Regions from separate parts of the Jeotgalibacillus marinus genome, predicted to be linked through region 3. Evidence: riboswitches for the same ligand, from Rfam matches in the RefSeq annotation. Region 3 holds a riboswitch; each other region holds the start of a gene.
The links. A riboswitch is a leader RNA that binds a small molecule or an ion and turns the genes downstream of it on or off. The one in region 3 is predicted to bind thiamine pyrophosphate.

Region 1 (10,647 bases), on a different contig from region 3:
TATCTGCTTCTTACGGCGATCCATTAATTTTTCTTTTTGTAGGAAGCTTTATGATCGCGTTAACCATGGAGAAATGGAATCTTCACAAACGTATCGCACTTTCTATCATCGCTTTTATTGGAACGAATCCGAGCATGATTATTCTTGGATTTATGATTTCCACCGCATTTTTATCGATGTGGATTTCAAATACTGCTACAACCATGATGATGGTCCCTATTTGCTTAGCAGTAACAAAACATGTAGCGGATTCTCTGAAAAACAATACAGTCATTGACACCACCCCAGGGAACTTCCCCTTTGGAACTTCTTTAATGCTCGGGACTGCCTATTCAGCTACTATAGGAGGATTCGGTTCACTGGTTGGTGCGCCAGCCAATATAATTTTAGCTGCCACAGTAACTAATTTATATGGTGTAGAAATATCCTTTGCACGCTGGATGCTTTTCGGTTTACCTATGGTTATTATTCTTATCCCCCTTGTCTGGCTTTATCTTGTTAAAATCGCTTTTCCGATGAAAGTAAAGGATATACCTGGAGGACGCAGCATTGTTAAAAGAGATCTTGAGAACCTCGGTAAGATGAGTTTTGAAGAAAAAGTAGTATTAACCGTATTTTCACTCACAGGATTAGCATGGATCACACGTGGTTTTCTACTTAACAATTTTATTCCTACGCTCGATGACACACTTATTGCATTAATTGGCGGGTTCATTCTCTTTTTAATCCCTGCCAAAAATAAAAAAGGGACGATTTTAGACTGGGATACAGTTCTTAAACTTCCATGGGGAATTTTATGGCTCTTTGGTGGGGGGTTGGCTCTGGCTGCGGGTATTATGAACTCTGGTCTCGATGAATGGATCGGTGGACAACTAATTAACTTCAACAGTGTTCCAATCTTCCTTATCATTGTATTAATCGTTAGTCTCATTTCTATACTCACTGAGTTCACTTCCAATACAGCCACTTCCACAATGGTGTATCCAATTGTAGCTGCCGCTGCCGTATCATTGGGTACTGATCCGATCGTTCTAATGGTAGCTGCTTGCATGGGAGCGACATTTGCATTTATGTTTCCAGTTGCCGCACCACCAAACGCCATTGTATTTGGAACAGGTTATGTAAAAATGGGTAAAATGGCGCAAACGGGCGTATGGCTAAATTTGTTATCCATCCTCTTTACTACCATTATTGTTTACTACTTTGTTCCCCTCGTCTTTGGTGGGTTACTATAACCCAATTACTTACTGCACATTTATAAAGGCAGTTTCCTTTATTGATTATAGGAAACTGCCTTTTTCTTATTTATCTGCGCGCTTCATTTCATCTATTTTATCTAGAGCGTCCAAAATTTCCTTTTGAGCCCGTCTCCGATGTGACTGCATGACCATACGAGCAGCTTTACCGTCTTTTGCTCTCATACATGAAACCATTGCTTTATGTTCTACAATAGAACGATGAGGAATTGGACGATGTTTGATCGTAAATAATCGAGCTCTATAAGATTGATCTGAATAACTATCAATCACTGCATGAAGACGTTTACTTTTTGCGTATTCAATAATTGAAGAATGAAATAAATCGTCTAGAATGGACCACCCTTTTAGATTCCTTTTTTCAAGTTCTTCCTCCTGATTCTTAATGATTGACTCAAGTTTATCAAGTTCTGTGTCGCCTACCCGCATAGTAGCCAGCTCGATCGCAAGCCCATCCAACGTTTCGACAACTTCATAAATTTCCTTAAGATCCACCTTTTCAATCGGCTCTACAATAAAACCTCGTCTTGGAACCAGTCGAACAACACCTTCCGTTTCTAATCGTACGAGCGCTTCTCTTACAGGAGTTCGACTCATTTGGAGCACTTCACTCATCTCACGTTCTAATATTGCCTTTCCAGGAGGCAGCATTAAATCTCGAATAGCCAGTCTAATAATATGGTAAGCACGTTGAGGTAAACGATACTCACCCATTCCCTCTAAACGATCAATAAATCGCTGGAATTCTTGTACCCTATCATTTGATATAAGTGAATTCTCTTTTTCTACATCAGTCATTATATTTTTATTTTTCATCTAGCCTGCTCCAACCTTCAGTTATTGTCAAAACTACATTTAAGAAATCTCCGAAATTCGTTGATGTAACAGCTTTGAGCGACCAAAAACTAGTCACCTCTACGTGTAAAGTTACGACACACCCATTGACCTACAAAAAGGGTAAGCTATGTCTTCATTATTAACTTATTCGCTTACAATAATCAACCATCAACACCAATTTTAACTAAGGATACACCTTCGAAAATAGAAAAAAAGGAACACGTAAAATTGTTACAAATCAACAAAGTGTGACTTAAGTCACATCACCCAAAAACATAATTTAGTACATTGAAACAGTAATAGGAAAAAGTCTTACCGCTTAATCGTAACGAATGGCACGGCGAAAATGACGCTAACGGGTCTTTTTTAACTTCATCAACATATCGGGGTCTTCTCTCATAAGGTGGATAGTCAGCAAAAATAAAAAAACGAGGTGAAAAACGATGACCCTTCAAGAAGAAAAAGTCTGTTGTGCATGTAAAGGAGTGGGCTTTGCCCTTTGTTGGTTGGCACTATCAAACGCCATTATTATCGCCACAGCATTGTTGGTATTAGGTTTCGGAGAAATATGCGATCTCGTGGTTGTCATCCCTGCGATTATCGTCCTTATTATCGGGATTATTTTTGCGATAATTACCGTCTTTCTTATTGCGAAATTTGTACGCAAGTGTTTGAAAGATGAAAAGCATCACTGCTGAAAACACCGTTCGGAAAGGTAGAGAGGTGAGGGATTAAAAAACGTCCAAATGTTCAGTGACGGGTATTATACTCACGTTTGTTGGGGTACTCTTCATAGGTGTCGTCATCGTGGTAGGGGTCCTTGTCTTTAACGGAAAAACACTCATGGTGCCTGATGAATTTCCTACGATTTCAGATGCAGTTACGGAAGCCAATCCAGCAGATATCATATTAGTAAAAGCAAAAGGAAATGGTGATCCTTATACAGAAGAAGTCACCATTAGTAAAGAGAATATCAAGCTGATTGGGATCGGGAAAGTGACACCTGTAATAGATGGAGGTATTATCGGAAGTATCGGTATAACTATTATGGATACTTCTGGCGTATTGGTGAAGAATTTTATTGTTCAAAACTTTGATGATGTGGGTTTACATATACTATATTGACCGTCATCACTTAACCACTCTTACTTCAATTGGTAGGTGGATAGGTGGACTGGTGGACTGTCTTTTATACTTTATTTCCCATAAATAAAAACCCCTAGGCGAGAGATTATCTTCCTGGGGGTCATCTTGATCCGAACGGATGGAGTAACCGTACGTATCATGACAGTTGATATTAGTTTAGCACAATAATACAGAATATTCAATCAAAAGTTAAAAGCGATTATACGAAAAAATCCGCTGTTTCTTTGTTTTCGGTTATATGCACAACTTCTTGTTCTTCTATTTCTTTTAACAGAAGATACAATTCAACATTCCCAGTCTGACTAAACACTTCCCAAGTAATATCAAGCATTTGCCTCACACCTTTCATGTTATTCCATAAATGCACACACAACTTTTCTACTTTAACGTTCAACCAATAAGACTGAATATGACTCGAAACCTGTCCAACCCTTTATCCCATCGAAAGTCACATGTTCCAAAAATCACTCATTTTAGCGTTGTGATCTACTTTTCTAACAGTCTTTAAAATCTTCTTCATTACATCTTGGCGTGGAATATAATCTCTTTCGTTACAAGCCTTCCCCAATGTTTTTCTAGTAACACCTGATTCCTTTGAAAATTCAACTACGGTAATACTTCTCTTATCTAAAAAAAAACCAAATTTACTCCTCGGTTTTCCTAATACAAACATCTTTACCTTCCCTCCTTTTTTCACCTATCATTGACCAAGATGCGAAAAAAAATACCCAAAAAGAGAAATTATGTACTCATATTATATAAGTAGCGCCCCACACAAAATCCTACCCGTGAAGAGCAATCTCCAGACGTGCGAATTCATCAAGAGCTGAGAATGGTTCATCTAAACAACTGAGTGATTGTGGGCCCAGCAGACTCCGGATGATTCATAAGGATACGAGTGTTCCTACTCAAATATAATCTGCAAAGCTTTGTATACCCTCCATTCGATATATACAATACCTATATTGATTTCGATAACATCCTTTGTTATAACCAGGTCACATACAGACTCAACAATAGAGTTTTATACATCTTCCAAACGCTCCTGCTCTTCCTCACCTTGAATTTTATCAAGTAAAAATTCAAGAAAAACAAAAATGGTGACAAAACATATAGCAATGAAACTAGTTCCCACGACAGTAGCCTCTAATCTAACAGAATAGATATTAAAAACATTCATATAAACAATGAACACTAAAAAGTACAAAATCCACTCTTTTACATTAGTAGGTCCCAAATCTAATAACTTTTTCACTTTTATCCTATCTATCGTTATTAATACCTCAATTAATGCAAGTACAAATAGATTTAAAACAGTAAGTCCCATAAAAAATAAAACATTATCCCAGAAATTCGAATAATATTGAAAATTAACAAATGAAAAATTTGATAATAAATACACAACTCCAAAACATATACCAATAGAAATAGATATAAAAAACAATAAAACTACTATGATCGTTAACATAACAGCGACTGTCATTCCAATTTTTTTGCAATTCTATCATTATTTTTATTTGACAGAGGTAAAACTCCTTTCGTTTTTAACTGTATTGGGCAAGTAGAAAATACATGAAAAATGGCAGTATCATTGCTAAACACATGATTCCATTTTGACAAACTATATATCGGTCGTGATTAATGAGCGCTTAGACTGGCACTGGTACGAACTGCAATAAATAAAAGACAAAAATGTAAATTCTAAAGACTATCATTTGCAGATTGTCAAAAACGCCTTGCCGTGATCCATGGGGACCCAGCAAGGCGTTTTTAATTACCTTCATCTTCTTCAGATACAACTTCCTCTATAGGTGTCTTCATTTCCAGAATTTCAACCGTTTCATCATCAAACCCAACCGCTACACCTTCTACAGATATAGCTTCCACTATAGGTGTATCCATTTCCAGAATTTCAACCGCTCCAACCTCAAACCCAACCGCTACTTCTCCCACCTCTACTAAGCGATCATAATTTACACCCACCAAATAGTGGGCCGATTTGTTATTTGATGACTGTCCATTCGTTGGTGGATCTATTAGAATAAAAACAGTCAATGCAAACAAAGCCCACACACTAAATGCCGCTACTAGTTTTTTCATAGAGTCACCTCTCGTGTAATATTTTGATCCTTCATCCTTCTGTAGAGAATCCGCTCACTAATACCCGTGATAGAAGCCACCTCTTTCACTGTTCGCTCCTATAGGTATAATCAATCGCATGTTTGACTTTATGTTGTTCGCTGAATATTTGACTGGTCTGCCTTTGTATACCCCGTTCTTCTTTGCTATTGCGATCCCCTCAAGTTGTTTTTTTCGGTTCACGTCATATTCAAATTCGACTATCCTCCAAGCATCGTGACCATAAGCTTTCCCATCGGTGTTGTCGTGTCCAATACTCCTTCTTGAACCTCTCGTTCACCAATCATATCATTATTTATGACGTATGAAAATGGCAGTTCCTGTTCATTTACTGTCATTAACATGTACCTTAGTGGCAACAATAAAAAAACCACCAAATCGAAATGATTGAGTGGTAGCCAAACAACTGCTTGAGCTGACTGCCCCCATACGCAACCGATTTCCCACGCTTTTCTGCTACTTGAGAAGACATGGCACGAATCATTCCTATTTGCTTCCCATTGGCTAGTTTTGGAGCAGTCAGGTGATTGCTATAGTTCATTATAGATTTTCTTTTTCCATTGCAAGAACTCTTCACTCAACACAATGGACTCCTGCCTCGGTCTTGGAAAAGGAACAATAAACTCTTTTTTGACCTTTGCTGGTTTACCAGATAAGACGATGATACGGTCGGATAGATAGAGGGCTTCTTCAATATTATGTGTGACCAGTAAGATGGAGCGCTTGTATTCTTCCCAAATGGAAAGCAGCCAATTTTGCATCTCCAGCCGCGTAAATTCATCAAGGGCTGAGAACGGTTCATCTAAACAAATGAGTGATTGTGGGCTCAACAAACTCCGGATAAAAGCCACTCTCTGTTTCATCCCGCCGGATAATTCATAAGGATACGAGTGTTCATATCCTTTCAAACCTGCTTTTTCAATCATTCGCAAGGCTTCTGGTTCGTTTTTTTGGCCAACAATCTCTCCTCCAAGCAGAATATTGCTAAGGACTGTCCGCCATGGCAATAATGATGAAGATTGGGGCGTATAACTGATTGATCCCCTTTGTCCATTGATTCGTTCTCCATCCATCCAAATATCTCCCGAGTCTGGGGTATAGAGGCCGCCAATTAAATGAAACAAGGTACTCTTCCCACTTCCAGAAGGACCTAATATCGAAACAAATTCTCCTTCATTGACATGAAAAGATAGCTCTTCCAGCACCTTATTCTCCTCAAAAGATTTCGTTATCTTTTTCACACTGAGCTTATTCATGATTACTTCCCTCTCCCTTAGGCTTCCATTTCACGATTTTCTTCTCCAATGAAGAAATAATAGCAAAGAATGATAAGCTTAAAATCATAATTAGGAAAATCGCAACAAAGACACGATCTGTCCGAAATGAAGAAGAGGCAAGAGTCATATAAACCCCAATCCCTTCTTGAGCTCCCAGCCATTCAGAAATAACCGCACCCATTACGCTATATGTAGCAGCTATTTTCAGGCCTGAAAAAATCGAAGGTAACGCATATGGCCACTCTACCTTCCAAAAAATTTGTTTGTTTGATGCACCAGCCATTTTCATATAATGCATAAGCTCAGCACTCGTTTGCCGGAATCCATCCAATGCGGCAATCGTAATTGGGAAAAAACAAACTAACGTGATGATAATGATTTTTGGTAGGATTCCAAAACCAAACCATATGACTAACAACGGGGCCAAAACAATGATAGGAATGTTTTGCGACAAAATAATAACCGGATAAAATGCCTCTCTCATCGTTGGTAAGCGATGCAAACTAACAGCTACGATTAGACCGACAGCACTACCAATCAATAACCCGAGTAAGGATAGCTTGATCGTTGAAATGAAATGATGACTGTAATTTCCCCACCCTGCTATTGCCTCTGCCCATATTTCCGATGGTGCAGGAAGAAGCCACTTCGGTATTTCAAATACCCAGCTGGATAACTGCCAAATAGAAACGAAGAGGATGAGGACCAATAATGGTCTCCATCCTCTATGTAGAACCTTCATGAACGATATTTCTCTGTCAATTTATCCATCGAGGCACCGCTCGGCTGATAAAGGATTTTCACTTGGGAAATAACATATTCACAGCCGGCTTCCGTCATACGTTGGTTCATCTTCTCAATAACGGAGAAAATTTCTGTCAAATTCCCCTCCATCGTTGTTTCAAGTGGATGGACCTCATATCGTATTCCTGACTCATGAATGATAGCAATCGCTTCATCTACATATGGAATGGAATCTTCTCCATTTTTTGTTTTCGGTATAATTTGAATACTAACTAAAGAGTTACTCATCTATTCATTCTCCTTTTGGTAAAAATTCATTTGTGAAGGCTTTTTCCGCTTCCAGATCGCCTTCCAATAAACCATTTTCATTCATCCATTGTGCATAGTTTTCCCAAATCGTTTGATCTTGTATTCCCCATTGTGATGCATCATCTTGATACTTTGGCGACAACCATTGTTGACTTGCTTTAACCAATTCTGAGTCTAAATCTGGAACAGCCTCTATTAAAACATCCGCCGCTTCTTCTGGATGATCCATGGTATATTCATACCCTTTCGAAGTTGCTGCTACAAATGCACGAACGATATCGGGATTTTCTGCAATCAACTCCTCATTCGTCGTCAGAACAGGTGTATAGTAATCTAACTGATCTGAGTAATCCGTAAGATACTGCATATTCAATTCTTCCCCGCGAAGTTCCGCTTCAATTCCTGTCCATGCGTAATAGATCCATGTAAAGTCGACATCCCTTTTGACAGCTGTAAAAAAGTCTGCTTCACCTATATTCACAATATCCACTTTTTCTGCATCTGCACCCTCTTGCTTCATTAAAGAGGAAATCACTGCTTCTTCTATAGGATCTCCCCATCCTCCATACGTTTTACCTTCGTAATCTTGTGGTGAGGTAATCTCCTTATCTACAGGCGACGCAAAGCCAGATGTATTATGTTGAATCACCGCTGCGATCGAAACAATCGGTATATCTTGGACACGCGCTTGCGTTAAGGTTTCCTGAGCACTAACCCCAAATTCCGCCTGACCTGAAGCCACAAGCTGATCGGCACCTGCTTCACCTGGCAGTATGATCTCGACATCAAGTCCCTCTTCTGCAAAATATCCTTGATCTTGAGCTACATATAAACCCGTATGATTCGTATTCGGCGTCCAATCCAATACCACTGTGACTTCCTTTAAATTCTCTTCACCGTCATTTTGTTCAGAGCTATTATCGTCACTATTCCCACAAGCCGCTAGCAACAGAACAACCACTAGAAATCCTATCCATTTTTTCATTATCTTCTTCTCTCCCTCTACCAAATCTGTTAAAAGCATTGAACGATGGAACTAAAATGAGGGACATATCATATCAATAAGAAAAGCGCAAAACACCGCTAAAAAGGTATGCATACTAATCCCTTAAACATACGACAAAAAAGCACCATAGGCCGTTTACCTAGGGTGCATATCAACATAAATAAGAATGTTTAAATATGTTCCCTACGCTGGTTTTAACCAGATCAGGTTCCAAGGGTGTGTATCTTCAGGATACGGTCTCAACCAGCAACACTGGTCCCCCCACATGTTTCAGTTATGAAGTTCGTTCAAATGCTTTATCAGTGTTTAACTTTGCCACAGATCTGCATATGTTTCAAGGGATAAGTAGAAAAATAGAAGTGAGAGTTCATTTTTTCCTTCTTAACCACCATTATAACTGGTGATAGATCCCCTCATGAAGGCAAGGCAAGGGAAAAACGGGAGGTAAAAGGAATTCTTCTACATAGTGATAAAGGTGCCCAATCAGTTACTAAAGAAGCACCAGAAGAAAGCAGATAGTCCCAAAAGAAGAACTGTTGGGACAATGCATCTGGAAAATCCCTTTAGTCATTTTCCGTAAGGCTGAGGAGGTTATGTATGCCGTTCGCCGATACAACCATTTTTATATTCACCAAGATTCAAAAAGAAAAACAACCTGAGCCCTTATACATATAGAACTCAGGTTGCTTAAAATATGCTTTTTTAATCTGTCTACTGGACAGGGGTCACTTCAAAAAAGGTGGTGTCTTTCTTTTTATTCGTATAACTTATTATTCTACTTCTCTTGCTGTTACGCTGATTTCTGTGAGGTAGAACGTTGTTTTTCCGCCGAAAAATGAATGCGTACCAACCGTTAACCAAAGATTAGCGTTTTGATCTGTTGTAATAACGAAAGGCTCATTTTCATTGTTTACATTTTTCAATTCATACGTTTCAAAACCTAAACTTGTAGGCTTTGCCATATCACCAAGCATGATTGCATCTGTTCCGGAAACCAATCCCATACCAAGATCCATATTGATCGCGTAGAATGATCCACGTGGACCATCAATCATTCTTGTTACCTCGCTTTTTGGTTTGAACGTTGTCACTCCCGCTTTAATCGCTTGATCATCAGCAGGGCTTCCATAAAGACCACGGGAATCTTTTGGAGCGTTCGTGGCGATATTCACATCAAATTCAACATTGTATGTTGTGTTTGGTTTTAAATCTAAATCTGCATCCACTTTTTTTGTCGTGTATAAAAAGTTTTGAACACCAAAGTTGTTACTACCCATCAAAAGACCTTTATTACCTTCTATTTCTTCTGGAAGATCGGACAAATAATGTTGATGTTCAATCATATGTGGTTCACCCGCAAATTTAAGATAGTCAGAAATACCCGGTAAAAAGTTATGATCCTGTTCATCAAACGAATATGAAACAGTATTTTCTTGATTTATCGTTGCTTCATGATCTTCTTTTTCTGAAGCCATTGCATGTGCTCCACCCATTAACATAGTCACTGCTAAACCGGATGTAATGATTTTCTTAAACATAAGATCTCCCCTTTATATAATGATCGTTTAGAAATCAAACCATTTTATCGTCTTCCAATTTTCCTAAGTTATAAAATAAATGACCGTTCCATCTTCGTGACGAAACGCTATATAGGAATCTCCCGGAATGAAATAGACCAAGTGATTAACGATTTCAATATATAGAGGAAAGAATACCTATAACAAAGACCGACCACCAAAAGATAAGTCGGTCTTTACTATGTACGTTATGAGTATTCGATCAGACGCAGTGTATAATGTCCTTTATAATTCCTATTGGAATCATCAAGGGTTTTAAAGTTTACATGAAAGTACGCTAGTTTACATTCTGCCAAATTATATTTCCATTGTCCAAATGTCCTAAATCGGTATAAAGTAAACCATTTCGTGTGTAT
Region 2 (10,647 bases), on a different contig from region 3:
CTGTTGCCTTCTGAATCGCACCAAGTGATGTTCCTCGCATAAATAGCTCCATTAATACAAAAAATCGACGATCATCAGCATCGGCTAGTAAGCCATGTAAGTCTTCATCACTACATGTAGACAGCGCAGGCAATCTAAATCCATCTAGCTTCAAATCAAGTGAACGAATCGCTTTTTGAAAAGCTGCTTCCATACTGCGTTCGATTGCCATTACTTCTCCAGTCGCTTTCATTTGTGTGCCTAGTCTTCGGTTGGCTTGTGAGAATTGATCAAATGGCCAACGTGGAATTTTCACCGTTACATAGTCAAGTGCTGGCTCGAAACTTGCGTAAGTCGTACCTGTGACTGGATTTTTTAATTCCTCATCACCTCGAAAAAATAAGATAAGACAGATTATAATAATGTATAAAAATAAATGCAACAATATTTCATCGATTTAATAATATGAGTTTTTAAAACATAGTAATCACAGAGATACGGAATTTCGAATGATCCATTTTTAAATGCGCTAAGCAACTTTTCATGTAAATATTTTTGTAAGGACAGTCTGTCACACGCCAATTTTGATGCAGTGTAAATGAGATGAAACAAGATGAAGTGAACGTTTTCTCGTTATTTTTTGACTAAAAACATCCACTTTTCCTTTTAGTGAAGGTGGATGTTTTTTGTTTTGTACGAAAAGATTAATTTTATATTTCAGAAGAAAAACTATTGAGAATTTAAAAAAGTCCTGTTAGTATGAATCTATCTCATTGAGAATAAATATACAATAAAATAAATAAAAATACAAAGGGGATTGCTTTATATGATTAAAAATAAAAAAGTGGTATTAGCGTATTCTGGTGGATTAGATACTTCCGTAGCCATTCAGTGGTTGAAGGATCAAGGTTACGGGGTTGTTGCTTGCTGTTTGGATGTTGGAGAAGGTAAAGATCTGGATTTTGTAAAACAAAAAGCACTTACAGTAGGTGCGATTGAAAGCTATGTCATTGATGCAAAAGAAGAATTTGCACACGGCTTCGCTTTAGTGGCATTGCAAGCACACACAATGTATGAAGGTAAATACCCACTCGTATCAGCGCTTTCTCGTCCGCTAATTGCAAAAAAGTTAGTTGAAGTAGCAGAACAAGCAGGAGCGACAGCAGTAGCACATGGATGTACTGGAAAAGGAAATGACCAGGTTCGTTTTGAAATAGCGATCCAAGCACTTAATTCAGAACTTGAAGTGATTGCACCTGTACGAGAGTGGGGTTGGTCAAGAGAAGAGGAAATCGAATATGCAAAACGAAACAATATTCCGATTCCAGTTAACTTAAACAGCCCGTATTCCATTGACCAAAACCTTTGGGGGAGAAGTAACGAATGTGGTGTACTTGAAGAGCCTTGGGCAGCTCCACCTGAAGGAGCATACGATTTAACCGCATCATTAGAAACGACGCCAAACGCTCCAGAATTGATTGAAATTGAGTTTGAAAAAGGTGTCCCAGTTGCGTTAAACGGTGATCAAATATCGCTTTCAACGATGATTTTAAAGCTCAATGATATCGCAGGAAAACACGGTGTTGGAAGAATTGATCACGTTGAAAATAGACTCGTTGGTATTAAATCAAGAGAAGTTTACGAATGTCCAGGTGCTGTCACGTTAATGAATGCGCATAAAGAGATAGAAGATCTAACCCTTGTAAAAGAAATGGCACACTTCAAACCAGTCATTGAAAAGAAAATGACTGAAATGATTTATGAAGGACTTTGGTTTTCACCTTTAACACATGCACTACAAGCATTCTTAAAAGAAACACAGCAATATGTTAACGGTGTTGCACGTGTAAAATTATTTAAAGGCCATGCAATTGTTGAAGGCAGAACATCACCGAATTCGCTTTACAATGAACAACTTGCGACATATACAGTGGACGATGAATTTGATCACACTGCAGCAGTTGGCTTCATCAAGCTTTGGGGACTACCTACAAAGGTCCACTCAATGGTGCATAAAAAAGGGATGCCAGTATCATGAGTAAACTTTGGGGAGGAAGATTTGCTCAATCACCTGAAGAATGGGTGGAAGAATTTAACGCGTCGATTGGCTTCGATCAACAGCTTGTGATGGAAGATTTGCAAGGCTCAGTTGCACATGTAACGATGCTTGGAGAATGTGGAATTTTGTCCGCCGAAGAAGTACATGAAATCTTAGGCGGTCTCGCGGTGTTAAAGGAAAAAGCTTTGAATGGTGAATTGGAATATTCAGTTGTTAACGAGGATATACATTTAAATTTGGAACATTTCTTGATTAAAGAAATTGGTCAAGTAGGTGGTAAGCTTCATACAGGTAGAAGCCGGAATGACCAAGTCGCAACGGATATGCATTTGTACTTAAAAGCTAGAGTGAAAGACATTCAAGTGCTCATCCGTGCTGTACAGGGAGCCTTGACGAAACAAGCGGAAGCTCATGTTGAGACGGTATTACCTGGTTATACACACTTGCAACGTGCACAGCCAATTTCGTTTGCACACCATTTACTCGCTTATTTTTGGATGCTTGAACGTGATTATCAACGTTTTGAAGATTCGATGAAACGAATTGATTTATCACCACTTGGAGCGGGTGCATTAGCGGGCACAACTTTTCCGATTGATCGTGAGCGTTCAGCAGAATTACTAGGTTTTTCAGGAATTTATGAAAATAGTATGGATGCTGTGAGTGACCGCGATTTCATTGTGGAATTTTTATCAAATGCCTCGATGACGATTGTACATTTATCAAGACTCGCTGAAGAATTGATCATTTGGTCAAGCCAAGAATTCCAATTTATTGAGTTGTCAGACGCCTTTTCAACTGGTAGCAGCATCATGCCGCAAAAGAAAAATCCTGATATGGCCGAGCTGGTTCGCGGGAAAACAGGAAGAGTATTTGGGCATCTGGTGTCCTTGTTGACCGTTTTAAAAGGACTTCCACTTGCGTACAACAAAGACATGCAAGAAGACAAAGAAGGGATGTTCGACACCGTTCACACACTAATGGGATCACTGAAAATATTCACTGGTATGATCGATTCAATGAAGGTGAATGAAGAGCGTTTAAAACAAGTGGTAAATGAAGATTTTTCAAACGCAACCGAGCTAGCAGATTATTTAGCCACAAAAGGTGTGCCGTTTAGAGAAGCGCATGAAATTGTTGGGAAGCTAGTATTAGTTTGTATTGGACAAGGCAATTATTTAAAAGATTTGCCGCTTCGTACGTTTCAAGAAGCCTCAATCCTGATAGAAGAAGATATTTACTATATACTTAATCCAGTGCAAGCAGTGAAACGTCGTGAATCTGCCGGTGGAACAGGATTTATACAAGTTGCGAAGCAATTGGATAAAGCGAAGGAATGGTTAGCAACAAAGGCATCGGTCAAATAAAACTCTCCTTTGTGAGAGTTTTATTTTGGTTCAAATGTTACTCATAGTTTGTAACTAACCATTTATAAATAATAAGTAAGACAACAAAAGCCTCCTATTAAAATAGGAGGCTTAGTTTTTCTATTGGTATATATTTGTTTCATCATCTAGCTGATTTGATTCGTAATTCGTTTCATTATCTAGATCTGTTTCATAATTCCATTCATCATCTAGTTGGTCCGTTTCATGATCCGTTTCATCATCTATCTGATTTGATCCATAATTCGTTTCATCATCTATCTGATTTGTAATCATATTATGGTATTTTTGAATTTCTTCTTCACTAACCTGCTGATAAGAAACACCATCACCAATATCCAAGTCTTCACCTTCAATTTGGTGACTTTCTATATTTTTACCTGCTGAATAGTAATTTTTTGCAATATACTGCATGTCACTAAAAGAAAGATTGGTCTCCACATTACTTCCGACTGCATCTAAAATATCCTGATATCGTGTAAAAGAAGAAAAGCTAGCTGTTTTATTAATGATTTCAGTAAGGACCTGACGTTGTCTGTCTGCTCTTCCATAATCTCCACGTGGATCTAATTTACGCATACGTACATATCCAAGAGCTTGGTCACCATCTAAATGAATTTCTCCTTCTTTATAGAGATAATCTTTTTTATAAAGGCCTTGTGTATCGAACCATTCAAAGTCATTATCAACGTCAACTCCATCAACAGCATCGACAAAATCTGCAAAACCTTCCATTTGTAAATTGATATAAAAATCGATGTCTATATCTAAGAACTGCTCAACTGTATCAATGGCCATTTGAGTACCACCAAAAGAATAGGCGGCATTAATTTTATCAACACTATCATTCCCGACAATCTCGGTTCTGGTGTCTCTAGGAATAGAAAACATGTTTACAGATTCATCTTCAGGGTTGACAGTCGCAAGGATGATCGAATCAGTTCGTCCTCTCGCATCATCATCGGTTTTATGAATACCCATAAGCAGAATCGTAATTGGTTCCTTATTCTCTAACTTTTTATTTGTTGTTGTGATAGCCTCTTGGTCTTTGTCTGGTAGAGGCACATATATTTCATCCGTAGTCCCTTTAACTGCGTTATAAATAGAGAGTGCGTTTATACCGATAATTACAATGGCTACTCCTAAGAAAATACCTAGAGTCCAATATAGTTTCTTTTTCATTTGTTTTATTTCCTCATTTCGATGTTTTTTTGTAGAATAAAAAATTATGTGTGCGAATCTGAACGTTTAACACAATCCCTACTGTCTTCCTCCGTAGTTTATATGGAAGAACAAGGCCAGTTACGGGAATTACTCCAATAGCTATCCCTTTATCTTGAATTTAGGATGATAAAAATAGATATTAACAACAAAGAGGTACCTAAGAGCAGCATTCTTCTCTTATAACCTAAACATAAATTTTATATGAGCTTTTGGGATTTGTCCATTTTGAAATTGACTTCCTTCCATTATGTGTTATTTTACTAGGACCTTTTTCCATATAGCTTGACTGCTATTCATATGAGTTTAACTATTCGTAAATTCTATCAACCTAAGTAGATCTTACAAGTATACGCATATTATATAACTGGCATGTTACGACCATGTTACAAATACAAATGAATAAAATGGAGCGTTTGCAAAAGCGAGTGGAGATAACCTGGCCGTTCAAGGGATGGTACGCATTATTTCTTCAAAACTTCGCCCTACCAAATGTAGAATTATTTAATGTGTTAGTTCCATGGGATGAATTTTTAGTTGGTCTTGGGTTAATTCTAGGTTGTCTGACGGCTCCGGCTTTAATTGCAGGAACATTTATGAATCTTAATTTTTTGTTAGCTGGAACAGTTAGTACAAATTCTAATTTAATGACAGTAGCAATGATTCTATTATTAGTTGGTTCAGCAAGTTACTATTGGGGGGCAGATCGTTATGTTATGCTGTTCATTAAAAAACGCCTGAACAAAAATGACATTCAAATTAATAGAAAAATAGTAATGGAATCGTAATCCATTGCTCGCACCCTTCAAACAAGGCTATCGTGACGTAGATTGCCGTGAAAGAGAGACTCAGTTTAACGTATTCATAGAGTTCTTGTTGCTTTCGTGTTTGACAAGTATTTAAAGGTACGAGTAATTGTGATAAAATCAGTTTGAGTCATCGTTCGGACCAATTGGTTTTGTCGACATTACTTATAAGTGGTCACTGGATGGCTTTTCTATGTAGCATTTTATTTTGCAATTGAATAGTAATATCTTCCACTAGGGGGACCTTCCAACAGGTAAATGGAAATCGTTTGCTTGTTAAAAGGTTGAGATTAAAGTAAAGCTTTAAGACCCTTAGAACCTGATCTGGTTTACACCAGCGTAGGGAAGTGGCGTTGCGGATCAGTATGATGTTAATTATTTTTCCAATACAACCACTTTCTAACGTTTGTAAAGAAAGTGGTTTTTTATTTGCCATAGATCAGGGGAAGTAAGGGGAGTTAAACAATATTATTGGGGAGGCTACTAAAATGACATTTTCAAAGCTTTTAAGAGAGGAATCAGATCACATTTGGGAAGCGAGCTTCGGGCATCCTTTCGTTACAGGAATTGGTGATGGGACATTGCCTTTAGAGAGCTTCCGTTATTATGTCATGCAAGACGCTTACTATTTGTCTCATTTTGCAAAAGTTCAAGCTTTAGGTGCGGCAAGGGCGAACGATTTGGAGACAACAAATAGCTTGGCAGCTCATGCTCAAGGAACGTATGAAGCGGAATTAGCTTTACATAAGAACTTTTCAAGTCGTCTTGGAATTACTGAAGAAGAACAAGCGAACTTCAAGCCGTCGCCTACTGCCTATGCATACACATCACATATGTATCGTGCCGCGTATCAAGGGCATTTAGGCGATATTATCGCAGCCATATTACCTTGCTACTGGCTTTACTATGAAATTGGGGAGAAACTTCAGTCGTGTTCCCCTGAAGAACCGATTTACCAAGAGTGGATCGCTGCATATGGTGGGGAATGGTTCAGAACGCTAGTCGAGGAACAAATCAATAGAATAGACAAGATTGCTGAAACGCTTACATCAGAGGACCTTGAACGTATGAAAGAACATTTTATGATTAGTAGTCAATACGAATATTCGTTTTGGGAAATGGCTTACAAATTAGAGGAATGGCCAGTCCAAGAAGATGCATTAAGTCACAAATAGAAAAAGCGTTTGGTGAGGTTAGGATACCAGATAAATAAAATGGGAAACGGCATCCGGTGGCAGATGCCGTTTTTTTGTCCACTAACCTTGAAGTTTATGATTAGCCATTGAGGTGTCCTGATTATTTTAGTTGAGAATGATAACCATAAGCTGGTGATAGAAGTCAGGATTAAGAAAACGTGCTGTCGTGACGTATACCGTTATGTTCTTCTACTAATTTCTCTCGAAGGATGCGCCTACTGAAGACGGTAAAATAAATTGGTATAGTATTGTAATCACCAATCCATTGAATCTAAACTATCTTGTCATCGCTGACGCGGTTCTGGTGCAAGAATTATTTGATAGTGACATACAATCTACATCAACTGTTAGTGAGGAAAAGTAATCTTTTAGTATTTTCTTTTAGCAATGATAGCGGTATGTTATTCTAGTCTTATACAAAAGAATAAAAAAACACTAGGGGAGTCTTTTAAAGACCGAGATGGAGATAATCCAGACCCTTTGAACCTGATCTAGTTAGAGCTGGCGTAGGGAAGTGGAAAATGTAAGTTATAGTTTTTACATATAACCAAAAACCACTCCAATGCTGGGGTGGTTTTTTTATTGATCTGAAAAAAGATCTACGCTTTCCATTAGAGGAGATCGTCTATGAGAAAAGAAAAGCTACATGTCATATCAACAGGAAGGCAGAAGCCAGAACAATTAGCAGAAATTGTTGGTTCGATCCATCCATATATTGATGCCATTCATATTCGTGAAAAGTCAAAAACAGCTAAAGAGATATTCGAGATGGCGAAGTTATTAACGGACAAGAGGGTTCCGTTATCTAAAATAATCATCAACGATCGAATAGATGTGGCTTATGCATTAAAGGTAGAAGGAGTGCAACTAGCCTACCATTCCTTACCTGTTGCCATTGTAAAAAAACAGTTTGCGAGCTTAAGGGTTGGTTGTTCGGTTCATTCAATCGAAGAAGCTCAAATGGCACAAGAACATGGTGCAGATTATGTTATTTTTGGACATGTTTTTCCCACGCAATCGAAACCAGGAGCAGTCTCAAGGGGTTTAGAACAGTTAGCAATCGTTGCTAATGCTGTGTCTATTCCAGTCGTTGCAATAGGTGGAATAAAACCTACAAATGTTAGGGGGGTCATCGAAGCGGGGGCAAAGGGTGTTGCTGTGTTGTCAGGGGTACTAGAAGCAGAGGATCCGTTAGCAACAGTAAAGGAATATAATCGAAAGTTGTTAATCTAACAATGGCATGTGTTAGACAGTTTTATAGGAAAAGGTGATTTTGATGAGCGATAGGTATGGTGCGATCGTAGTAGGTGGGGGTGTTAATGGAGGCGCCATTGCCTATAACCTTGCAAAAAGAGGGGCAAAGGTTCTTTTGTTGGAAAAGGGTCGACTGGCTAGTCAATCTTCTGGAGCTGCTGCGGGAATGCTAGCGGCTCAAGCGGAATTGGATGGAGAGGGAACCATCTTTCAATTAGCAAGAAAAAGTAGAGCGATGTTTACAAAACTAGCAGATGAAATAAAAGACACGAGTGGAATAAATATTGAGCTCAAAAATAAAGGCATGCTAAAGGTTGCCTTAAATGAACAGGAACAGCAGGAATATAAGCGAGTCATTTCGATTCAACAACAACATGGGGAACAAGCCGATTGGCTGACAGGAGAAGAGGTAAGAAGGAAAGAGCCAGTATTGTCTGATGCTGTTACTGGTGCCATGCATATTGAACAAGATGGGCAAGTAGAAGCCCCTCAGTTAGCTTTAGGTTTCTTAAAATCTGCAGCGGCACGTGGGGTAGTTATCAAAGAGTTTGTGGAAGTGCATAACATTCAGATTTCAGATGGGAAAGTTATGGGTGTTGTGACGAATGAAGGTCATTTTATGAGTGAAAAGGTCGTTGTAGCAGGTGGTGCTTGGAGTAATAAGTTACTCTCAGAAACAGGATTACAGCTAGCTACCTATCCGGTAAAAGGGGAATGTTTTTCTGTGGTCACACAGTGCCCGATGCTATCGAGTACGATCTTTTCACATGGTTGTTATCTTGTGCCTAAGCAAGGTGGAAGAATCATCGTTGGTGCAACTGTTAAACCGAGAACATTTAACCAAACAGTGACGATAGAGGGGATCTCCTTGCTGATGGAAAAGGCAAAAAAACTGATGCCGTCTATTGTGGAGGCAGAATGGGAGCAGGCGTGGGCTGGTACTCGACCGCAAACAGCTGATGGGTTACCGTATTTAGGAGAACACCCTGAATATAAAGGATTATTTTTCGCAACAGGACATTATAGAAATGGGATCTTACTTGCTCCAATAACCGGTGAGGTGATCGCCGACTTGGTTGAAGGAAAAACGCCATCAGTCAATTTGGCACCTTTTCGATTAGATCGTTTAGTAACGGAATTAGCCTAAGTGAGGGGTGGAGAAAATGGAATTAGTGATTAACGGGGACAAGTTAGAAGTCCCGAATACAGTGGAAACCGTATCTAATCTACTGCAACACTTTGAGTTAGAACAAAAGGTAGTGATCGTTGAATGGAATGAAACGATATTGGAAAAAGGATCACACCAAGAAACGAGACTTTGTGACGGGGATAAAGTTGAATTAGTACATTTTGTAGGAGGCGGATGAAGATGTTAAAGATTGGATCATATGAATTTAAGTCAAGATTATTGCTAGGTACGGGAAAATATCCTAATTTTGATGTTCAAAAAGAAGCGGTAGAAGTATCTGAAGCAGAGATTTTAACGTTCTCTGTGCGAAGAATGAATATATTTGAACCAAGTCAACCGAACTTTTTAGAAAAGTTAGATGTAAAAAAGTACATATTACTTCCGAATACAGCAGGTGCAAAGACAGCAGAAGAAGCGGTTCGAATTGCTAAATTAGCGAAAGCTTCTGGTCTTTGTGACATGGTTAAAGTTGAAGTCATCGGCTGCCAAAAAACGTTATTGCCCGATCCAGTAGAAACATTAAAGGCATCGGAAGAACTGTTAAAAGAAGGATTTACCGTTTTACCTTATACTTCAGACGATGTGCTACTAGCGAAACGACTAGAAGACCTAGGCTGTCATGCGATTATGCCTGGTGCATCACCAATTGGTTCGGGTCAAGGGATTGTTAATCCATTAAACCTTAGCTTTATTATTGAACAGGCAAATGTACCTGTTATCGTGGACGCTGGAGTTGGAACGCCTTCTGATGCTGCCATTGCAATGGAATTAGGGGCGGATGGTGTGTTACTTAATACGGCGGTTTCTGGAGCAAATGACCCGGTGAAAATGGCCAAGGCGATGAAGCTTGCGATTGAAGCGGGACGACTAGGGTTTGAAGCAGGCCGTATTCCGAAAAAGCGATATGCGACAGCGAGCAGCCCTATGGAAGGAATGAGCGTTAGTTGAATGAACGGTATTCAAGACAAGAATTATTTGCTCCAATCGGGTCAGAGGGGCAATTGAAAATTAGCAAGAAACATGTGTTAGTGATCGGTGCAGGTGCGCTGGGAACGGGCAGTGCCGAAGTGCTTGTTCGTGCAGGAGTCGGTAAGCTGACGATTGTGGATCGTGACTATGTGGAGTGGAGTAACCTCCAGCGTCAACAGCTTTATACCGAAAAAGATGCCAATCAGCGGCTCCCTAAAGCGGTCTCTGCGAAAGAGCGTCTAACGCTTATCAATTCGGAGGTAGAGATTGAGTCCCATGTAATGGATGTCTCTGTAGAAGAACTCGAACAGCTTGTTCAGGGTGTCGATTTAATCATGGATGCAACTGATAATTTCGATATTCGGATGATGATCAATGACATTTCTCAGAAACATCAGATCCCTTGGATATATGGTGCATGTGTTGGAAGCTACGGGATTAGCTATACGATCCTTCCAGGAGAAACCCCGTGTTTGAATTGTTTGTTAGAGACTGTACCAATGGGGGGAATGACATGTGATACTGGCGGAATTATTAGCCCTGCGGTTCAAATGGTCGTTTCCTACCAAACCGTAGAAGCATTAAAAGT
Region 3 (10,647 bases):
AAAAAAAGAAGTCCTACACATCAATGGCGTGTAGGACTTCTTTATTAAATAAGATTATTTTTTTCATACATGATAAACCCTTTTTCAGTTAATGTCCGTAGTTCCTCAAACAACGTTAGATCCGGTTTCTTAAAGTTAAAACAAGATTTTCCGTGCATCCGTTTCTTTAAGTCATCTGAAATTTCTTCAAGTAGCTCTGGGTAAATGTAAACAGGCATTAGATGAAAGCTGACGTAATTTTTCTTGATTTGAACCGCACCGAAAAACACATTTTTTTTATTATGTTCCATGATGGTGTTTGAATCTAAATAGAAATCATTTTCCGTATCTTTTTTCAATACCAAATCTTGTTCATGACGGACTAAAATGTTCTTTAGCTGTTCAAAGGTTTCATTAAATGTAGAGTTGGTTTCCATTCATCATTCACCTCTCGTAGGATGGGGGGAATTTAGTCAAATCACATCATTGATTGGTTAGGCGGAAAAGATGTAAAACTTCCTTATTTAACAAAGAGTTTATTTTTGAGTTTAAAGGTTATTCGACCAGTTTTCCACATTCCACGTTGTTGTTGCCCAGTCTTCGTAAAATTCTGGTTCGTGGCAAACGAGAATGATTGTACCTTTGTATGCTTTTAGTGCGCGTTTTAATTCTTCTTTTGCTGTAACGTCAAGGTGGTTGGTAGGCTCATCAAAAAGTAACCAGTTGCTTTCATGCATCATAAGTTTGCATAAACGAACTTTTGCTTGTTCACCACCGCTTAGTTGATTCATTTGGCGAGTAATGTGTTCGTTTTTCAATCCGCAACGAGCAAGTGCAGAACGAACTTGGTTTTGATCCATTGAAGGAAACTCATTCCACACGTCGTCAATGGGTGTGATGGGTCTTGCTTTAAGCTCTTGTTCAAAATAAGAAGGGTAAAGGAAATCTCCATGAATGACTTTCCCGCCAAGTGGGTTGATTTTCCCCATAATCGTTTTTAATAAAGTTGATTTACCGACCCCATTACAACCGACAACAGCAATTTTTTCGCCACGTTCAATCGTCACATTGAGCTTAGGTAGTAGTGGTTGGTCATAGCCAATTTCAAGTTCTTCAGCTTCAATGACAAAACGACTGCTTCCACGTGATTCTTTAAAGTCAAACGTTGGTTTAACGGCTGTTTCAGGACGGTCAATTCGTTCGATTCGGTCCAATTGTTTTTGACGACTTTTCGCACGGCCTGTAGTCGAGTAACGTGCTTTGTTTTTTGCGATAAAGCTTTCTTGCTTTTTAATGAATTCCTGCTGCTTTTCGTACGCGTTGATATGCTGATTTTTATTTAGTTCAGCCAACTCTAAAAATTTATCATATGTCGCTGTGTAGCGATTCATTTTCGTAAATTCTAAGTGGAGAATAATATCCACGATGCCATTCATAAACGAAGTATCATGTGAGATAAGTAAAAATGCATGCGGATATTCTTTTAAATACATTGACAGCCAATGGATGTGTTCTACATCCAAATAGTTTGTAGGCTCATCCAATAACAAAACTTTAGGCTTTTCTAAAAGTAGTTTCGCAAGTAATACTTTTGTACGTTGACCACCACTAAGTGCAGCAACGTCGCGATCTAAACCAATCGCATCAAGACCTAAACCACGTGCAACTTCTTCGATTTTTAAATCTAACGAATAGAAATCACCTGCGTCTAGCGAATCTTGAACTTCAGCCATTTCTTCAAGCAACTGCTCGAGCTCTTCTGGCGTTGCATCAGCCATTTTTGATGTGATGTCATTTAGCTCTTCTTCCTTTTTAAACAAGGGAAGGTATGCATCTCGAAGTGTATCACGCATCGATCTCCCAGGTGCTAACCTCGTATGTTGGTCCAGGTAACCGTAGTGTGTGCCTGGTAGCCATTCTACTTTTCCTTCATCGTGTATGAGCTCACCGGTTAAAATGCTCATTAACGTGGATTTGCCAACGCCATTCGCTCCAACAAGTCCAATATGTTCTCCATCTAAAAGGCGAAACGATACGTCTTTAAAGAGCGTACGATCACCGAACGTATGTCCAACTTTTTCTACATTTAAAACACTCATTTGTGTAAATTCCTCCGATATTCATAAAGATCTCACTCCATCATACGGCATTTTACGGTTTCATCCTAGCAGAAAATCTTTCTAGGGGGGAGGTAAACAGTGGATGACTTAAAATCAATGCATGCTCTTTTAATATATAATAGAAGAAAAGGGAAAGTTCTTCTTTGATATTGTAGATCAGGTAGGGTGTTAAAAAATCTTTACACAATCAAATTAGAAACAGCATAAGAGAGGGCAAATAATCCTACCATCAATCCCACAAATAAAGCATCCCGTCTTTTGACTTGAATAGTTCGATACCAGTGGGTACGCGGTTCTCCAGTGAAACCTTTTGATTCCATGGCAATTGCAGTGCGCTCTGCTTTTCGGATCGCGCTTGCTAAAAGAGGGATGACAAAGCTTTTCCACTGTGACAAGCGTTCTTTCCATGTACGTGGTCGGCCAACTCCTCGTATTTGTTGTGCGCGTTGCATAATGTGAAATTCCTCTTTGATCAAAGGCAAAAATTGATAGCCAGCCATAATCCCATAGACCAAACGAGATGGGAGTTTAAGTTGCTGCATTAAACTCAGCATCATGACAGTTGGCTTTGTCGTTAAAACGAACAGTAGGGAAAGAGCTGAAAACAGGATGACCCGCAATCCAAGTGCTGCACTTCTAGCGAGCGATTCTTCTGTTAAACTGAGCCAGCCCCACTGCCAAAGCATCGTTTCATTTGCCATCAGTGCTTTATTTGGAAATAACATGGCGGTCCATACATAGCCAATTGCCATAAAGAGAAATGGCGCAGTGAGCAGTGCCCACGTTTTCCATGAAATACGAGCCAGCGTGAAAGTAATAAGGATAAGACCGAACCAAAAAAAGAGATAAAGAAACGGGTCCAAAAAAAACGCTAGAACGACAATCATGAATAGTGTTGTCAGCATTTTAATCGATGGGTTAATGGTGTGTAGCCACACGTGGCAGACCTCCTAACCACGTACGCAATTTCACAGAGGAGGGTAGAACGAGCCCGTGCTGTTCCAACGTTTCTTCTCCGAGTTGCCAAAGTGATGATGTCGGACCTTGAAAAATCTTTTTTCCGTCTGATAAAAGCAACGTACGATCAGCAACTTCCTGAACAAGCTCCATATCGTGGGTAACCATAACAGTCGTTTTTCCTTGCTGTTTTCTTTCTTGAATCATGCCAACAAGGTTTTTTAATGACTTTGCATCCTGTCCATAGGTTGGTTCATCCAATAAAAGAAGTGTCTGGTCATCAATTGTCATACTCGCAACGCTTAACCTTCTTTTTTGTCCCTGGCTTAAAGAGAGAGGGTGGTGATCTTCATAACCTACTAGTCCGATTGATCGCAGCTGAGACTGAATTCGTTCTGACACAATTTCTTCAGGTAACCGTTTTAGTTTTAAGCCAAAGCCAACATCTTCTTTGACTGTATGCTCAACAAACTGATGCTCAGGATTTTGAAATACATAGCCAATTTGACTGCGAACCTCTTGTGAAGAAAGGTGTTCTAGAGGTTTTCCTTGGAGATAAACCTTCCCTGTATAGCGGTTAAAGAGACCTGCCAACAAAAGGGCGAGCGTACTTTTTCCAGCCCCATTATGGCCACAAAACGCAATGGTTTCTCCTTGTAAAATATCTAGATCAACATTTTGTAAAATGTCTTTCCCTTCAACTGAATACGTGAGTGCCTCTGCTTGGATTAAAGGAGGGGTGTTAGTCTCTTTTTTTGGCTTAATTTTGATCTTTTCGTGAAGTAGATCGCATTGTTGTTCGCTCGCATGCTTTTTCCAATGTTTTTCCTTTACATAAACGCACTGACCGTGGATCTTCTGCACTTGAATAAAGAGTGGAAGTGCAATCGTCAACTCTTCAAAAACGTCATAATGATCACTCAGAGCTTTATCCATCGGTTTATCCAATTGAATGCGTCCGTCTGTATCTAGCAATAAAGCGCGATCAATCCATTCGACCCAGCCATGAAGATCATGATCAATCACGATGATAGTTAAATCAAACGTTTGTTTTAATTCAAATAAACAAGCAATTAGCTCTCTTCTTGATAAAGGATCGATATTGGCGAACGGTTCATCTAGTAACAAGATCTCCGTTTTCATGGCGAGTAGACAAGCAAGGGCCACTCGCTGTTTTTGGCCACCAGATAATTGGTGAATCGTTCGTTGTTCAAACCCATCTAATCCGACGCTTGCTAAAGAAGTATGTATACGCTGAACCATTTCGGTCCTTGGTAAATGGAGATTTTCGAGTCCGAAAGCAATTTCTTCTTCAACGGTCGTCTGACAAAATTGGCTATCAGGATCTTGGAACATCACTCCAATCTTTTTGGATATGGACCCAGCAACCCAGTTGGTAGAGACTGTTCCGAACCATTTAATTCGTCCATCTATTACACCGTTTCCGTTTTCTGGTAGTATCCCGTTCATTAACATTGTTAAAGTGCTCTTGCCAGCGCCACTCGGTCCTGAAAGCAGTACACTGTCACCTTGATTTACTACAAAGGAAAGTTCATTTAAAACAGGATCAAGCTCTTCGGAATGTCGGTAGGTTACCTGGTCAAAAGAGATGACGACGTGATCAAGACGCTTCTTCATATGTATCCCTCTTTTTAGCGCGTGCAATGGCATAGCTGTTCAATACGCCTGTTTGATACAGCCCATCAGAAATCCATTTCCCGAGTAAACCAGCTAAAATGGCACCACTTGCTAAACGCAGCACGAACATAAGTGTGACATAACCTGAATCTAGCGCACCGTATCCTGAAATAAAATAGCTCCACGCAAAACTTGTAACAGACGACCCCATACCAGCAAGCATCAGTACCCAAACACTCCAACGTTTGTAGCGTGTTGCAGCAAAGACGGCTTCAGCTCCAGCACCTTGAACCATTGCGGTTACGATTAGCATTGGACCTGTTGCACTTCCGATTAACACCTCGACCGTACCAGCAATCGTTTCAGATAAAAATGCTGTACCTGGCTTACGAAGGATGTAAGCAGCGATAATCGAAACGATGAACCAAATACCAAAAATCCATTCATAGCCAATCGGTCCCATTATTCCGGCCATCACATTACCTAATTGAACGAATGCAAGATACACCACACCGAAGACAACCGCTAAAACAGACAAGACAATTATTTCAGAGAGCTTCCATTTAGCTAACATTTAATTTTCCTCTGATTTGTGAGAGGGACTATTGATGCTCATGTTTACTGTCATCACGATATGTGCGCTGTTACTTTTCTTGGCATTGTTAAAAACATCCTCTAATGTGTTAAAAACATCATGAATATCTCCATGAAGGCCGCTCGCATAGTGAACGCTTTTATTTAGTGTGCCGTGGTTTTTCGCCAACTCAACCTGATCCATGATGGTTTCCATATAATCTGGATCTCCCATTGGGTAAAGAGCAAATTGAGAAGAAACGTATTGTTTAAGATTTTTGACGTTGGGCTCATTTAAACGAATATTATCTTCTGCCATAAACGTGTCACCGTCAGAATCACCTGGGCAACCAACTGAAAATGTAGCAGTTAAAACGACATGAACACCTGTTTTCGTTGCGTGAAGAACCATTGCTTTGACCACGTCAAAAACGTGTTCTTCACGTCCTCGGACCAAGGTGCTCACATCGTCGGTGAAACGCCAAGTTTTCGAGGTATCTACTTTCTCAAAAGCTTCATTGATAAGAGAAACAAAGGAATCGGACATCGGGTGAAGAGAAAAGCGACAGCCGACAATTTGACTTGTTCCACATGCGATTCCTGTGCCTGGTGTTTCAGGTGATTGAGTATTTGACATATATAATTCCCCCTGATGATGTGTTTTTAGACAAAACAAAAAGCTGCATCCTTGAAAGGAAATGCAGCTACTTCATCATCAAGTCGGACGTTCGCCAGTTACTGTGAATGATGAGTCACCACACTTCCCCACGCCAGTATTATCTGGATCGGGTAATGAGGGATCGGAACAAAATGTTCTCATCACAGCCCTTACGAGCACCCCTAGTGTATCGACTTTCATATGCAGTTTGTTTGCCACGTTCATCATAATGGTTGATGTACTTCTTGTAAAGTAGCAAATTATACTTCTGCTCACGAAAGGTTGCTAATGCAACTACTTTTTTGCTATAATGGATTGCAGATGAAATAAACGGAATGGAGAGTATAAAGATGGAAAATCAACGATCATATGAATCGGCTGGACGGTGGCTGTCTACTGTTCATCGTTATGGATATATGCACTTAAGCAAAACTTTCGACGAGTATGGGCTCGGTGAGGGACAAGTGAAATTTTTGATGGTATTGTTCGAAAAAAAAGAGCAGACGCAGGAACAGATGGCGAATGTACTTAATATTGATAAGACGACTACGGCTCGCGCAGTGAAAAAACTTGAAGATGAGGGCTATGTAACAAGAAAACCTCATGCTACAGATCGACGCTCACACCTTGTCTGCTTAACAGCAAAAGCCTTGGACATGGAGCCGATGATCAGATCTATTTTGAAAGACTGGACCAATACATTAACAGAAGATTTTACGGATGAAGAAAAAGTCATTGTAGTTGGTCTTTTAAAAAGAATGGCCACAAATGCCATCGCTAAAATCAAACAAGAGGAAGGAGTGAAAGAAAAATGAAACAGCAAAGTACTCAGCTAGGAACGGATAAAATACCTAAACTTATGATGCGATTTTCGCTTCCGGCGTTTATAGGAATGTTCGTTATGGCATTATACAATATCGCAGATACATTTTATATCGCACGAGGCGTGGGCACACAAGCGGTAGCTGCACTTTCTATTTCTTTCCCGCTTCAATTGATCATCACAGCCTTTGCAGCAGCTATTGGAATTGGTGGAGCATCTATTATTTCTAGAAGACTTGGTGAGGGGAAATTAGGAAAAGCCAATGAAGTGTTCGGTCATGTTATGTGGCTCGTAGGGTTATTTAGTATAATAATGGTTGGATTGTCATTAAGCTTTTTGGATCCGATTTTAGTTGCATTTGGAGCAACACAGGATGTTCTTCCTTATGCGAGTGAATATATGTCAATCATTTTGTATGGTGCTCTTTTTCAAGCTTTTATGATGGCATCCAATAATATTGTTCGTTCTGAAGGAAATGCCAAAGTGGCCATGCTGACAATGATTATTTCAGCGGGATTGAACATCGTGCTGGATCCAATTTTTATTTTCTGGTTAGACATGGGGGTAGCTGGAGCAGCCATTGCAACCGTTATTTCACAAGCGGTAGGGGCAGTTTGGATATTCTTGTATTTCTGGACGGGAAAAAGCTCGCTTACGTTTAAATGGATTGGACTAGTGCCAAAGTTGAATGTTGTACAAGAGATTGTTGGGATTGGTTCAGCTACGTTTGTCCGTCAAGTAGCAGGAAGCTTTATGTTTATCGCTGTTAACTGGATGCTAGTGTTGCATGGTGGTGATACGGCTGTGGCGATTTTTGGAATCATTAATCGAATCATGATGTTCGCAATCATGCCCATGTTTGGAATTGTTCAAGGGATGCAGCCGATTATTGGCTACAACTATGGTGCCAAGCTTTATCATCGAGTGAGTGACACGTTAAAGCTTGGAATCATCATCTCAAGTGGACTGGCAACGTTTGTTTGGGTTGTAACGATGCTTTTCCCTGGAGCTATGATGTCTATTTTTTCAACTGATCCGACAGTGGTTAAAGGCGGAGAAGAAGCAATGCGTTGGGTATTCCTTGCCGCACCAATCATTGGTTTTCAAATGGTTTCGGGAGGTCTTTATCAAGCGCTCGGTAAGGCAAAAATATCGCTTGTATTATCAATGTCTAGACAGCTGGTATTCTTAATTCCGCTCGTGCTTATTTTACCATCCTTCTTCGGTTTGGTGGGTGTTTGGATCGCCTTTCCTATAGCGGATATTTTGTCATTTGTACTATCGCTGTTCTTCATTTGGAGAGATCGTTCAACCCTATTTCAAAAAGCACCTGCCCAGGAGAAATTGCGTGAGGTGGAAGTGAATGGATAGGTAAGAAGAAATTTGTGTATATGAAAGGGTGGAAAGTGAGTGCTTCATCATATTGAGTTGTATGTTTCCGATCTTGAACGAACAAGAGAATATTGGACTTGGTTATTAGATGAACTTGGCTATGAGTCATTTCAAAGCTGGGAACACGGATTTAGCTTAAAGCATGGTGATACTTACATTGTGTTTGTACAGGTTGACAAAGAACACTCAGAAGCTGGGTATCATCGCAAGCGAGTGGGGCTGAATCATTTGGCTTTTTATGCATCATCAAAAAAGCAAGTTGATTCACTTGCCGCTCAAATAAAAGGGCGGGGGGATCGTTTGTTGTATGAAGACCAGTACCCATATGCTGGTGGGCCTAGTCATTATGCTCTCTATGCGGAGGACCCTGACCGTATAAAAGTTGAAATTGTAGCACCTCTTTAAAGCGGATGTGCTCGTTTAACCTCGGTCGGCAAGAGACGTTGCTTACAAATAAATAATTCCTAAAGTTTTTATAATAAAAGAACGATGCTCAAAAAGTGCATCGTTCTTTTAACTTTATTAACTCCCCTTACAAGTGTAGTTTCCTCAGTTCCTCTAGTTCCGCTTCAATTATCACGAGTCTTTTTTCGGCAGATGTTGCATCAGCTCCAACTGATTCATGCTTTTCTAAATCATCCTGCGCACGAACGTATTCCATCTTTAACTCTATAATGCGTTGTTCAATTGTGTTTTTATCCAAGTTAATGCACCTCATTTAATCTATTTTTTTATTTAGTATAGCAAATGGCAGCTCGCTTTTTTTGTTGTATTAAAGATTCCTTAAAATGCAATCAAGTTTTCACTCAGACGCTTTACTTCCACTATCTTGCTTTCACTGAGTCCAACGGCTTATACTAATCTAGAATTGTATCAAGTAGTCCGTGAAGTTAGGAACAGAGAAAAACCAGATAAAAAGAGCGATATGCCTAGATTATGCGCATGTGATAATTTTGCATCATTTTACCCACTCTAATGGAGCCGGGTTAAATAAAAATAAATTGTACAGTAGGAGTGGTAATACATATGAATAAACGTACAGGAGCTGTTATTGGGGCAACTGGGTTAGTAGGGCAGGAGCTAGTCAAAGAGCTTTGTAGTCGAAATGAATATGAATCAATTATCGTGATTACAAGACGCTCTGTAGATCAACACCACCCTAAGATTAAAGTAAAAAAAATTGATTTCAACGATTTAGAGAGCGCAGACATTGGACCTGTAGATGATGTATTCTGTTGTTTAGGGACGACAATGAAACAAGCAAAATCAAAAGAAGCGTTTCGCCAAGTGGATTTGGATTATCCAATTCAATTTGCTTCGATTGCCAAAAAAAATAATGCACAACAATTCCTTGTTATTTCAGCAATAGGTGCCGATTCATCATCTATCTTTTTTTATAATCGTATAAAAGGCCTGTTGGAAGAACAATTAAAAGAAATGGACTTACCACGATTGCAAATTTTTCGACCATCACTCCTGGTTGGCGATCGAGAAGAATTCCGCTTAGGAGAAATAGTTGGTGCTAAAATGATGGGATTGATAGGTTGGACAATGGTTGGTCCGCTGCGTTCTTATCGCGCTATTCACGCGGAGCAAGTCGCACTTGCCATGGTTGAAAACGCCTTAATGCCACCAAGTAAAAAAGTTATCGTTCATAATTCAGCAGCTATTGAAAAAGTTGAACGTATAAAAGAATGATAATCACCAAATGCCGGGGCAAGTTATTTGCATTCCTACGAAGATATTAAACAAGAAAAAAGAATTCGAATCTGGAAGGTAATATCAACAATAATGTAGAAGAATAATTTATGACTATATTTTAGGATTAAGATGTATCGAAGCCTGAACGATTTTTTCAAATCATGGGAAGATGAACCTGGATCAACAAGTAAGGTTCTAAAATTTTGACTGACGAATCACACTGAATTCTATCCGTCATTATACGTTTTGAGCCATTTTTATCAAGGCTTAACAGATAATTTGTTAAGCCATAAAACGGGCGCTTTTCTTGAAAAAAGATGGCGTCTTTTTTGATAGTGCTTTACGGGATTTTCTCCCAGCTCGTAAAAGCGTAGGCTACACGCAATCTGTTCTTAAAGCATGTAATCCATCAGTGTAACTCATAAACTTCTTTTTAAAGTAGATTTTTTTATCCATGAAGGGGGTTGTTGTGATGTCGCATGAGGCTTTCGATTTTATCAACTATACGTTTATATTCTTTTTAGTCATTTCGATTGTTTTGTTTTTGATCGTTACTTTTTTTAGTAAGCATTTTAAGCTAATTAATTGGGTTACTGTTGTGGTCATTTCATTTATTTTTGTAGTGGTTTCTATGTTAGATCTTATCGTATTAGGCTATGCGGCAGATGAAATAAACCTAGAAATGTATGAAAATTCATATTTGTTTATAGCTATCGTTCTTTTGTCAGTCGTTAATATTGTTATTTCTTATAGAAAAAGATAGTAGAAGTGATCCTGTAGGATCTATCTGATGTCGTGCCACTCCA

Region 1: linked by a shared signal. The riboswitch ahead of AB1471_RS12320 (ABC transporter substrate-binding protein) and the one ahead of AB1471_RS03855 (YkoF family thiamine/hydroxymethylpyrimidine-binding protein) in region 3 are both predicted to bind thiamine pyrophosphate.
Region 2: linked by a shared signal. The riboswitch ahead of tenI (thiazole tautomerase TenI) and the one ahead of AB1471_RS03855 (YkoF family thiamine/hydroxymethylpyrimidine-binding protein) in region 3 are both predicted to bind thiamine pyrophosphate.

The regions. Positions count from the first base shown of each region.
Region 1 covers NZ_JBFMIA010000012.1:10,903-21,549, reverse strand. The annotation lists gene AB1471_RS12390 (SLC13 family permease) at 1-1,235, shown strand, start outside; gene AB1471_RS12385 (GntR family transcriptional regulator) at 1,302-2,072, opposite strand; gene AB1471_RS12380 (hypothetical protein) at 2,537-2,791, shown strand; gene AB1471_RS12375 (hypothetical protein) at 2,901-3,218, shown strand; gene AB1471_RS12370 (YqzL family protein) at 3,439-3,570, opposite strand; gene AB1471_RS12365 (transcriptional regulator) at 3,688-3,912, opposite strand; partial or broken gene AB1471_RS12360 (ABC transporter ATP-binding protein) at 4,037-4,120, opposite strand; gene AB1471_RS12355 (hypothetical protein) at 4,264-4,707, opposite strand; gene AB1471_RS12350 (hypothetical protein) at 5,010-5,339, opposite strand; gene AB1471_RS12345 (hypothetical protein) at 5,579-5,740, opposite strand; gene AB1471_RS12340 (hypothetical protein) at 5,728-5,919, opposite strand; gene AB1471_RS12335 (ABC transporter ATP-binding protein) at 5,909-6,634, opposite strand; gene AB1471_RS12330 (ABC transporter permease) at 6,627-7,397, opposite strand; gene AB1471_RS12325 (thiamine-binding protein) at 7,394-7,687, opposite strand; gene AB1471_RS12320 (ABC transporter substrate-binding protein) at 7,692-8,693, opposite strand; TPP riboswitch at 8,878-8,987, opposite strand; gene AB1471_RS12315 (hypothetical protein) at 9,485-10,252, opposite strand; gene AB1471_RS12310 (hypothetical protein) at 10,569-10,647, opposite strand, start outside.
Region 2 covers NZ_JBFMIA010000017.1:10,380-21,026, reverse strand. The annotation lists gene carB (carbamoyl-phosphate synthase large subunit) at 1-421, opposite strand, end outside; gene AB1471_RS13845 (argininosuccinate synthase) at 806-2,017, shown strand; gene argH (argininosuccinate lyase) at 2,014-3,405, shown strand; gene AB1471_RS13835 (LCP family glycopolymer transferase) at 3,526-4,605, opposite strand; partial or broken gene AB1471_RS13830 (Crp/Fnr family transcriptional regulator) at 5,054-5,432, shown strand; TPP riboswitch at 5,677-5,813, shown strand; gene tenA (thiaminase II) at 5,939-6,625, shown strand; TPP riboswitch at 7,074-7,176, shown strand; gene tenI (thiazole tautomerase TenI) at 7,274-7,879, shown strand; gene thiO (glycine oxidase ThiO) at 7,923-9,047, shown strand; gene thiS (sulfur carrier protein ThiS) at 9,064-9,267, shown strand; gene AB1471_RS13805 (thiazole synthase) at 9,270-10,037, shown strand; gene AB1471_RS13800 (thiazole biosynthesis adenylyltransferase ThiF) at 10,034-10,647, shown strand, end outside.
Region 3 covers NZ_JBFMIA010000002.1:170,465-181,111, reverse strand. The annotation lists gene AB1471_RS03880 (hypothetical protein) at 45-416, opposite strand; gene AB1471_RS03875 (ABC-F family ATP-binding cassette domain-containing protein) at 528-2,078, opposite strand; gene AB1471_RS03870 (energy-coupling factor transporter transmembrane component T family protein) at 2,279-3,037, opposite strand; gene AB1471_RS03865 (ABC transporter ATP-binding protein) at 3,018-4,694, opposite strand; gene AB1471_RS03860 (ECF transporter S component) at 4,678-5,268, opposite strand; gene AB1471_RS03855 (YkoF family thiamine/hydroxymethylpyrimidine-binding protein) at 5,269-5,904, opposite strand; TPP riboswitch at 6,013-6,119, opposite strand; gene AB1471_RS03850 (MarR family winged helix-turn-helix transcriptional regulator) at 6,276-6,740, shown strand; gene AB1471_RS03845 (MATE family efflux transporter) at 6,737-8,119, shown strand; gene AB1471_RS03840 (VOC family protein) at 8,159-8,545, shown strand; gene AB1471_RS03835 (SE1832 family protein) at 8,673-8,843, opposite strand; gene AB1471_RS03830 (oxidoreductase) at 9,167-9,838, shown strand; gene AB1471_RS03825 (hypothetical protein) at 10,314-10,604, shown strand.